3 regions of the Bradyrhizobium sp. UFLA05-108 genome follow, and region 1 is predicted to be linked to each of the others. Evidence: predicted binding sites of a transcription regulator. Region 1 holds the regulator's gene; each other region holds the start of a gene.

Region 1 (3,276 bases):
ATCACCCTGACCGTGCTTGCCCTGAACATTGGCGCGCGCATTCTTGGCGCCGAGAGGACTGCAAAATGAGCGATCTGTCCGTTTCCGTAAGTTCCACCGGGCGTCAGGCGTCTCCGACGCTGCCCGAGGCTCCGGCCAAGGTGACGGTGCGCAATCTCAACTTCTATTATGGCGAGCACCACGCGCTGAAGAACATCAACCTGACGCTCGGCACCAATCGCGTCACGGCGTTCATCGGCCCATCCGGCTGCGGCAAGTCGACCCTGCTGCGCATCTTCAACCGGATGTACGATCTCTATCCGGGACAGCGCGCCACCGGTCAGCTCATGCTGGACCAGACCAACATCCTCGACTCCAAGCTCGACCTCAACCTGCTGCGCGCCCGGGTCGGCATGGTGTTCCAGAAGCCGACGCCGTTCCCGATGACGATCTACGAGAACATCGCCTTCGGCATCCGCCTCTATGAGAAGATCTCCAAATCGGAGATGGACGTCCGCGTCGAGAAGGCGCTGCGCGGCGGCGCGCTGTGGAACGAGGTCAAGGACAAGCTCAACGCCTCCGGCCTGTCGCTCTCCGGCGGCCAGCAGCAGCGTCTCTGCATCGCCCGCACCGTGGCGGTGCGTCCCGAGGTGATCCTGTTCGACGAGCCCTGCTCGGCGCTCGATCCGATCTCGACCGCTAAGGTCGAGGAGCTTATCCAGGAGCTCGCCGAGAACTACACGATCGCGATCGTCACCCACAACATGCAGCAGGCGGCGCGCGTCTCGGACAAGACCGCCTTCATGTATCTCGGCGAGCTGATCGAGTTCGACGAGACCAGCAAGATCTTCACGTCGCCCAGCGACCGGCGTACCCAAGACTACATCACCGGCCGCTTCGGCTGAGGAGACAGGAAATGGCTTCTGAACATACCGCAAAGGCCTTCGACACCGACCTGCAAGAGCTCACGCGGCTCGTTGCGGAGATGGGCGGCCTTGCCGAGCGCATGATCGTCGATTCCGTCGATGCGCTGATCCGCCGTGACGTCGCGCTCGGCCAGCGCGTGGTGGCAACCGACGCCGAGATCGACGCGCTCCAGAAGAAGATCGAGGAGCGCGCCGTGCTCACGATCGCGCGCCGCCAGCCGATGGCGGTCGACTTGCGCGAGATCGTTGGCGCCATGCGCGTCGCGACCGATCTGGAGCGGATCGGCGACCTTGCCAAGAACATGGGCAAGCGCGTCGCCGCGCTCGAGACCGATTTCCATCCGCTAAAGCTGTTCCGCGGCCTGGAACACATGACCGACCTCGTGCAGCAGCAGGTGAAGTCGGTGCTGGACGCCTATGCCGCGCATGACCTGCCGGCGGCGATGGTGGTGTGGAAAGGCGACGAGGAGGTCGACGCGATCTGCACCTCGCTGTTCCGCGAGCTCCTCACCTACATGATGGAGGATCCGCGCAACATCTCGTTCTGCATCCATTTGATGTTCTGCGCCAAGAACATCGAGCGGATCGGCGACCATGCGACCAACATCGCCGAGACCGTTTTTTACATGATCGAAGGTCAGGCCATCGCCGACAAGCGCCCGAAGGGCGACATGACGACCTTCGCCACGACCGTGCCGAACACTTAAGGAGCGACGACGCCATGGGCGCACGCATTCTGGTTGTTGAGGACGAGGAAGCGCTGACCGAGCTATTGCGCTACAACCTCGAAGGCGACGGCTACGATGTCGAGACGGTGATGCGCGGCGATGACGCCGACACCCGCCTCAAGGAGCATATCCCCGACCTGATCGTGCTCGACTGGATGCTGCCGGGCCTGTCCGGCATTGAGCTGTGCCGCAGGCTTCGCGCCAGGCCCGAGACCAAGCAGCTGCCGATCATCATGCTCACGGCACGCGGCGAGGAGAGCGAGCGGGTGCGGGGGCTTGCGACCGGCGCCGACGACTACATCGTCAAGCCGTTCTCGGTACCTGAGTTGCTCGCGCGCGTGAAAGGCCTGCTCCGGCGTGCAAGCCCCGAGCGGCTTGCGACCATACTCGCCTACGGCGACATCGAGCTCGACCGCGAGAAGCGTCGCGTCGCGCGCTCCGGACGGCCGATCGACCTCGGCCCGACCGAATATCGCCTCTTGGAGTTCTTCCTGGAGCATCCCGGCCGGGTGTTCTCGCGTGAACAGCTGCTCGACAGCGTCTGGGGCCGTGACATCTATATCGACGAGCGCACCGTCGACGTCCACATCGGCCGTCTGCGCAAGCTGCTCAATCTCGGCCGCGAGCAGGACCCGATCCGCACCGTCCGTGGCGCCGGCTACGCGCTGGACGATCGTTTCGCGAAGGCGGAGCAGACTTAAGGTTTGCAGGTGGCAGCGGTGATCCAGCGGGCTGCCGCCACATTCTCCGATGTCGTCCCTGCGAAAGCAGGGACCCATAACCACGGGGAGTGGTTTGGCGAAGACTCGGAGTGATCTTCCCGCGCAATAACTGCGCCCTGGATTATGGGTCCCTGCTTTCGCAGGGACGACATCCAATTTGTTGAACCATCGTTGCGCGTCGGCCAGCCCCGCGCGCTGATGACCTCAGCGCGTGCCGGGCTTGGCCGGTGCGCGTCGGCGGTCCGCCGCCGGCTGGTAGGCGACGCGCGAATGCTGCGCGCAGTAGGGCAGGCCCGAGAGCGACTTGCCGCCACAGAAGAAGAAATCCGGGCTCGAGGGATCGCCGACAGGCCAGTGGCAGGTCGCCTCGTTGAGCTCGAGCAGCGACAGGCGCTGGCTCATCGGAACGACGTTGTCGTAGGTGATCGGATCGGGCTCGACCTCGACCTCGAAGGCCTGGGCGAGGGCGGTGTTGCCGCGCGAGATCGGGCGGCTCACCCGCATCATGTGCTGTGCGGGGCGCGCCTTGCGGGGCCGGGGAGCCGCCGAGGACGGGCTCTTGGCGCGACCGGACAGGCCCAGCCGGTGCACCTTGCCGATTACGGCGTTGCGCGTCACATTCCCGAGCTCGGCAGCGATCTGGCTGGCCGAAAGCCCGGCTTCCCAGAGCTTTTTCAATTGCTCGACGCGATCGTCGGACCAGGTCAAAACCGTCATTGCACCCTTCCCTTCGCCGCGCGCCTGCCAATCCTTGGGGCCGCGTGGCGATGTCTAAGCCTCGAAAAACCCGTGCCCCCAGAATCCCTTAAGGCTCGCCGGGCGCGAAAAACGCACCTGAACGTTACGCCGGTACATGAGGACTAAGAGGATCAGAACTGCTGCACGAGATGTCGTATCTGACACGGTAAACGCTACAATATG
Region 2 (3,276 bases), on a different contig from region 1:
CGCCAGCCAGATACTTCTTCTCGTTTCGGAAAGTGAAGACGTGCACGAACAGGCCGAGCTTGTGCGCGTCGGCAACGAGGCTGGTCGCTTCCTGCGTCGAAGCCTCCGGCGTCGATCCCTTGTAGGGCGAGCCATCGGCGTTGCTGTCCTTCCACGGCGAAATCTTGAGCGGCACGATATATGGCTTCCACGGACCGATGCCGTCGGCATAGGTCTTGATCTCCGCAAGGCCCTCAGGGGTCACCATCGCATCGTACAAGCGCGCGTCACCCGACACCGTCCAGTCGAACGGACGCGAATTGGTGATGTTGTTGTTGAGGACCTTGCCGGCCTTTGAAGTCGACACCGTTGCCATCGATGAGCTGGACCTGCCGCGTCTCCAGGCCATGGCTGCGCATATATTTCAGGCTACCGGGCTCGAAGCTCTGGACGAAGATGGGGGCGTCCTTCGAGTTGAGACCGTTGTCCTTGATGATCTTGATCAGGGCATCCTCGAGCGGATGGCTGCCGGGCGCACCACAGCCATTGGCGATCGCCTGCGCATTGTTCCAGGTCGGATTCTTGGTTTCCGGATAGACGGTGATGGTACGCCCCGTCTCCTTGCTCTTGGCCTTGGCGATGTCGATGATGTCCTGGAAGCTGATGATCGGGAACTTGCCGTTGAAAACCTTCGGCCTTTCGTTGGCCGCATCATAGGTGGTGCCGGCAATCCAGTCCTTCAGCTCGGCCATCGTGAAATCGGTGATCGACCAGTCATTGGTATGGTCTTCGCCGTCCACGATCAGCGATTTCAGCACCGATTTGGGGTCGGCCGGATCGGTGAGATCCGTGAGGTAGTCAGCAGGCGTGCTGGGGGAAGATGGGGCCTTGACGCGCACGCCGGGGACCGTGCGCTTGCGGGCCGCAACCGCCGGATTGGTCTTCGCCACCTCGGCAACGTTGGTATTGTCGTTCAGCCAGGGATTGTGACGTGCGACCAGGATACAATCCTTGGTCAGGTGCAGGTCCTCCTCGAGCGCGTCGGTTCCGAGGGCTGCTGCAAGGTCATACGATGCCTCGGTCTCTTCAGGCACCAGCCCCGGTAGGCCGCGATGCCCGAGGATCAGTGGCGGCTTGCCGTCGAGCGTCGGAACGGGCTTGGCGCCGGCTGGCGCCGAGCCGGCCTGTGCGAGGGCCATCGAGGGCGGGAGGAACGCCAAAGCGGCCGCACCGAGCAACATCGCGCCAACATGCATCTTCCGCGTTGAACGAACGTTCTTCATGGCCAAGCCTCCGTCTTTTGCCTGGCATCGCTTCGAATGCCGAAAGGGCCGAGCTGAATAGCTCGGCCCTTCGTCTTGTCTCAATTCTCTGACAGGCAGATGACGGAAGCGGCGCCGCATGGCGCCGCCTCGTCTCGATCAGAAGAAGCCGAGCTTCTTCGGGCTGTAGCTGACCAGGAGGTTCTTGGTCTGCTGATAGTGATCGAGCATCATCTTGTGGGTCTCACGGCCGACACCTGATTGCTTGTAGCCGCCGAACGCCGCATGTGCGGGATAGGCGTGGTAGCAGTTGGTCCAGACCCGGCCTGCCTGGATGGCGCGGCCGAAGCGGTAGCAGCGATTGGCATCGCGGCTCCAGACACCGGCCCCCAAGCCATAGAGCGTATCGTTGGCGATCGCGAGCGCCTCGTCATCCGTCTTGAAGGTCGTGACCGACACGACGGGGCCGAAGATCTCCTCCTGGAAGATCCGCATCTTGTTGTGGCCCTGGAACACCGTCGGCTGGACGTAGTAGCCGCCCGAAAGATCGCCGCCGAGGCTGGCGCGGCCACCGCCAGCTAGGACCTTCGCCCCTTCCTTCTTGCCGATGTCGATATAGGAAAGAATTTTCTCCAACTGCTCGCCCGAGGCCTGGGCACCGATCATGGTGTCCGCGGCACGAGGATCGCCCTGCTTGATGGCGGCGACGCGCTTCAGCGCCCGCTCCATGAAGCGGTCGTAGATGTCCTCATGAACCAGCGCACGGCTTGGACAGGTGCAGACCTCGCCCTGGTTCAGCGCGAACATCACGAAGCCCTCGATCGCCTTGTCGAAGAAATCGTCGTCTTCCGCGGTGACGTCCTTGAAGAAGATGTTCGGCGATTTGCCGCCGAGCTCGAGCGTAACGGGAATGAGGTTCTGGGCGGCATATTGCATGATCAGCCGGCCCGTCGTGGTCTCGCCTGTGAAGGCGATCTTGGCGATGCGTGGGCTGGACGCGAGCGGCTTGCCGGCCTCGAGGCCAAAGCCGTTGACGATGTTGAGCACGCCGGGCGGCAACAGGTCGCCTACGATCTCGGCCCAGACCATGATCGAGGCTGGCGTCTGCTCGGCCGGTTTCAGCACCACGCAATTGCCGGCGGCAAGCGCAGGCGCGAGCTTCCAGCACGCCATCAGCAACGGGAAGTTCCAGGGGATGATCTGACCGACGACGCCGAGCGGCTCGTGGAAATGATAGGCGATGGTGTCGTGATCGATCTCGCCGATCGAGCCTTCCTGGGCACGAACGACGCCAGCGAAATAGCGAAAGTGATCGATCGCGAGCGGCAGGTCGGCGGCGCGGGTTTCGCGGATCGGCTTGCCGTTGTCCCAGGTCTCGGCGATTGCGAGCCGCTCGAGGTTCTCTTCCATGCGGTCGGCGATCCGGTTCAAGATCGCGGCGCGCTCGGCAACGCTCGTGCTGCCCCAGGCAGCCTTGGCAGCATGCGCCGCATCGAGCGCTGCTTCGACGTCCTGGTGATCGGAGCGCGCGATCTTGCAGACGACCTGCCCGTTCACGGGCGAGGCGTTGTCAAAATACTTGCCGGATTGTGGGGCGACGAATTTGCCGCCGATGAAATTGTCGTACTTCGCGGCGAAAGGCACTTGTGCGGCGTTGACGAATTCAACCTTGTTCATGTTCACTCCCGATGTTGCTGTTTGCACGATCGTCGTGTGTTCACGACTTGCGCAGACGATGAAGCGGGAGGCGTCTTCTGTCAGCCCGGGGCGAAGCGATGACGGAGGCGACCTGTCGCAGTTCTGCGACAGGAGATGCAGTCGCACATGATGCAGCCACACATACCGACCTCATCCTGAGGGGCGCGTCCTAGCGCGCGTCTCGAAGGATGGCCGCGGGCGACAATCGGGCCTGCATGGTTCGAGAGGCCTGCTTCGCAGGCTCCTCACCATGAGGAATTCAGCTATGAATGCGGGGACGAAATCGCAGCTCAGTGCTTCAGTTCGAAGCGCTTGAGCTTTCGGTGCAGCGTGGCGC
Region 3 (3,276 bases), on a different contig from region 1:
CGCCGGGCGTGTCGACGCCGCGACGGTCGATGCTGGCCTGCGCGCATACATGCTGCGCATCTACAATTACATGAGCATCGGTCTGGCCATCACCGGCCTCGCCGCGCTCGGTGTCTACATGGCGGCCGTGACCAACGACCCGTCGGGCGCCGCCGCCAAGATCGGCAACGCGTTCCTGACGCCGTTCGGCTACGCGATGTTCGTCAGCCCGCTGAAATGGCTGTTCATCCTGGCGCCACTCGCCATGGTGTTCGTGATCTCGGCCGGCATCAACCGCCTGGCCCCCTCGACCGCCCAGATCCTGTTCTGGGTGTTCTCGGCGCTGATGGGCATCTCGCTGTCCTCGATCTTCCTGGTGTTCACGCACACCTCGATCGTGCGGGTGTTCTTCATCACCGCGGCCACCTTCGGCGCGCTGAGCCTCTACGGCTACACCACCAAGCGTGACATGACCGGGATGGGATCGTTCCTGTTCATGGGGCTGATCGGCATCATCATCGCAAGCCTCGTCAACCTGTTCCTGGCGAGCTCGGCGCTGCAGTTCATCGTGTCGGTGGGCGGCGTGCTGGTGTTCGCGGGCCTCACCGCCTGGGACACCCAGCGGCTGAAGAACGACTACATCTACGGCTACGCCTCGGCCGGCGGCGACATTGCCGAACGCGCGGCGATCACCGGTGCGCTGTCGCTGTATTTGAACTTCATCAACCTGTTCACGCTGCTGCTGCAGCTCCTCGGCCAGCGCGACTAGGCTCTGAGACGAGTGAACGACACGAACCCCGGCCGCAAGGCCGGGGTTTTTGTTTGGCTAGGAGCACGCCACACACCCACTGTCATCACCCGCGAAAGGCGAAAGCGGCTTCGCTCTTTCGGCAAACGCGCGGAGCCTTTAAGCTACCTCCATGTCCGCACCTGAAATCAGGCCCACAACCGAGGCCGACCTTCCCGCCATCACCGCCATCTACGAGCACGCCGTGCGCCACGGCACCGCGACGTTCGAGCTCGAACCGCCCGACCTCGCCGAGATGACGCGCCGCTACAAGGCACTGACGGATGGCGGCTATCCCTATTTCGTCGCCGAGCTCGATGGCCGCATCGCCGGTTACGCCTATGCTGGCGCCTACCGGCCGCGGCCGGCCTATCGCTTCACGGTGGAGAACTCGATCTATCTCGAGCCGTCATTCCATCGCCGCGGCATCGGCTCGGCGCTGTTGCAGCGGCTGCTCGTCGAATGCGAGGCGCGCGGCTTCCGCCAGATGATCGCCGTGATCGGCGATTCCGCCAATGCCGGCTCGATCGGCGTGCACACCAGCGCCGGCTTCAAGATGATCGGCACGCATCCCAATGTCGGCCTGAAGTTCGGCCGCTGGCTCGACACGGTGATGATGCAGCGCGACCTCGGCGAGGGCGCAACGAGCGTGCCGGAGAAGTAGGCCCGGATTCGTAGGGTGGGCAAAGCGGAGCGTGCCCACCTCTGGTGTCAAAAATCCGGGAGACAGAACTGGTGGGCACGGCGCAAGAGCGCCCTTGCCCACCCTACGCAGCAACGCTACGGCGGCTGCACGAGCGGCTAAACCACCGCGAGCTTCCGATCTATCACCAGCAACACGCGATCGAGCTCGTGGCCGCGGCGCAGGATCAGGCCGGTCGCCGAGATCACGCTGTACATGCCCTGCTTGCGCGCGAGCCGCGGGTCTTTCTCGATGCGGTAAAGCGGCACTTCGGAGGCGCGGCGATAGACCGAGAACACGGCGCGGTCTTTCAGGAAGTCGATGGCATAGTCCCGCCACTCGCCGTCGGCGACCATGCGGCCATAAAGGTTGAGGATGCGATGCAATTCGAGCCGGTTGAACGTCACCCGGCTCGGTTGGGAACCCGCAGCGGCGCTACGCGCCACTGCGCGCTGCTCGCTCGGATCGGCATCCTCCGACATCAGACTCATGCGAAGCGCCTCCTGTGGCGTTGACGGATGACCGGCGGTCGCGAAAGCGTCCTCGCCCCGCGGATCATGACAGTTACATGATTGCGCCAACCGCGGCCGGCCGCAAGAGGCGCCAACCGCGCGGCTGCACATCGCGCCGCAAACACACCTCCTGGCTGTGGAACTCGCTCGCGACATACCGTCACGGGATCGTTAGCAGGAATCATAGTCTCGCCTCTTTTCCGCCTAGCGCCTGCCGCCCTGCATTGCGAAAAGATTCGTGTGCGTTGGCCCGGTCCTTTCGGTTCCGGATTCCTCAGCCCCCAGCCCCCCGGGGTCGTCGGGATCGGGCCTGTTCGCACGAAGGAAGGACCAACGCGAGTTGGTCCTTTTTTGTTGTGTCGGGATGGTTCTGCGTTCCCTCATCCTGAGGAGCCGCGCCTTGCGCGGCGTCTCGAAGGATGAAGGCCCGGGTGCGGCAGCGCGGCCTACATGGTTCGAGACGGCGCTGGCGCGCCTCCTCACCATGAGGATCCAGAGAGACCGCTTGTCAGGAAAAATTCGAAGCTACGAGATCAATGCAGCGACGTGTACGCTGCGCCCAGCATGGGCCCGGGCTTCTCGCGACTGCCATCCTGGACATAGACCACCGCGCCGTCGACGCCCTCGCGCGATAGGTTCTCCAGCGGCACAGTCCAACTTTCCGAAGTGCCGTTCCAGTCACCGACCTTCAGCAGGTTACGCACCACGTTGTGGTAAGTGATCTGCTGCCCGCGGTTTTCGCCGCGTCCGATCGAGATCGGCACCGCTTTGGTGATCGAGCAGATCCAGACTTCACCATGCGAGACCGCTGCCTCCTTGCTCGCCGCCACCGAGACGTTGAGCTGCTTGCCTGCGAGAGACATCGACACCGGCACGCTCATCACGGTGTCGCTTTTCGCAGTCTTCGCGATCGCGCTCTCGATGCCGGCGCGGTCGCTGCCGATGACATGCGCCGAGCCGTTGACCACGACCTGCGGCGTGTAAACCTCGCGGTCGCCGCGCATGCGCGAATAGGCCCGCTGTCGCGCCGAGAAGCGTGAATCCGCCAGCGTGTCCTTCCAGCCGAGATAATCCCAGTAATCGATCGGCATGCTGAGTGCGATGATCGAGGGATCGTTCGAGAGTTCACCGATGATCTTGTCGGCGGGCGGACAGGACGAGCAGCCCTGAGAGGTGAAGAGTTCGACGACCGCGCGGGGATCGGCGTGGGCAGGACGGATGACCGCGATGATCGCGCAGACGCCCAGTGCACCTGACCAGATCGCACCGGACCATCGCGAAATCAGATTAGAGGCCATCATTGTCATGTTGAACGC

What was found. Region 1 encodes PhoB, which activates phosphate uptake and scavenging genes when phosphate is short. Its sites were predicted from a motif close to TGTCATNNANCTGTCAT; they were not measured.
Region 2: the regulator PhoB is predicted to act here: its motif matches at 1,351-1,367, upstream of SO140_RS16990 (glycerophosphodiester phosphodiesterase family protein).
Region 3: the regulator PhoB is predicted to act here: its motif matches at 2,006-2,022, upstream of SO140_RS27365 (DUF2794 domain-containing protein).

What each region holds. Positions count from the first base shown of each region.
Region 1 is NZ_JBANAZ010000001.1:273,011-276,286, forward strand. Features, by position in the region: gene pstA (phosphate ABC transporter permease PstA) at 1-69, shown strand, start outside; gene pstB (phosphate ABC transporter ATP-binding protein PstB) at 66-884, shown strand; gene phoU (phosphate signaling complex protein PhoU) at 896-1,612, shown strand; gene phoB (phosphate regulon transcriptional regulator PhoB) at 1,627-2,334, shown strand; gene SO140_RS01195 (GcrA family cell cycle regulator) at 2,560-3,072, opposite strand.
Region 2 is NZ_JBANAZ010000020.1:96,252-99,527, reverse strand. Features, by position in the region: gene SO140_RS16995 (glycerophosphodiester phosphodiesterase family protein) at 1-346, opposite strand, end outside; gene SO140_RS16990 (glycerophosphodiester phosphodiesterase family protein) at 267-1,262, opposite strand; gene adh (aldehyde dehydrogenase) at 1,401-2,918, opposite strand; gene SO140_RS16980 (helix-turn-helix domain-containing protein) at 3,230-3,276, opposite strand, start outside.
Region 3 is NZ_JBANAZ010000041.1:70,335-73,610, forward strand. Features, by position in the region: gene SO140_RS27355 (Bax inhibitor-1/YccA family protein) at 1-748, shown strand, start outside; gene SO140_RS27360 (GNAT family N-acetyltransferase) at 900-1,430, shown strand; gene SO140_RS27365 (DUF2794 domain-containing protein) at 1,568-1,939, opposite strand; gene SO140_RS27370 (DUF1223 domain-containing protein) at 2,494-3,267, opposite strand.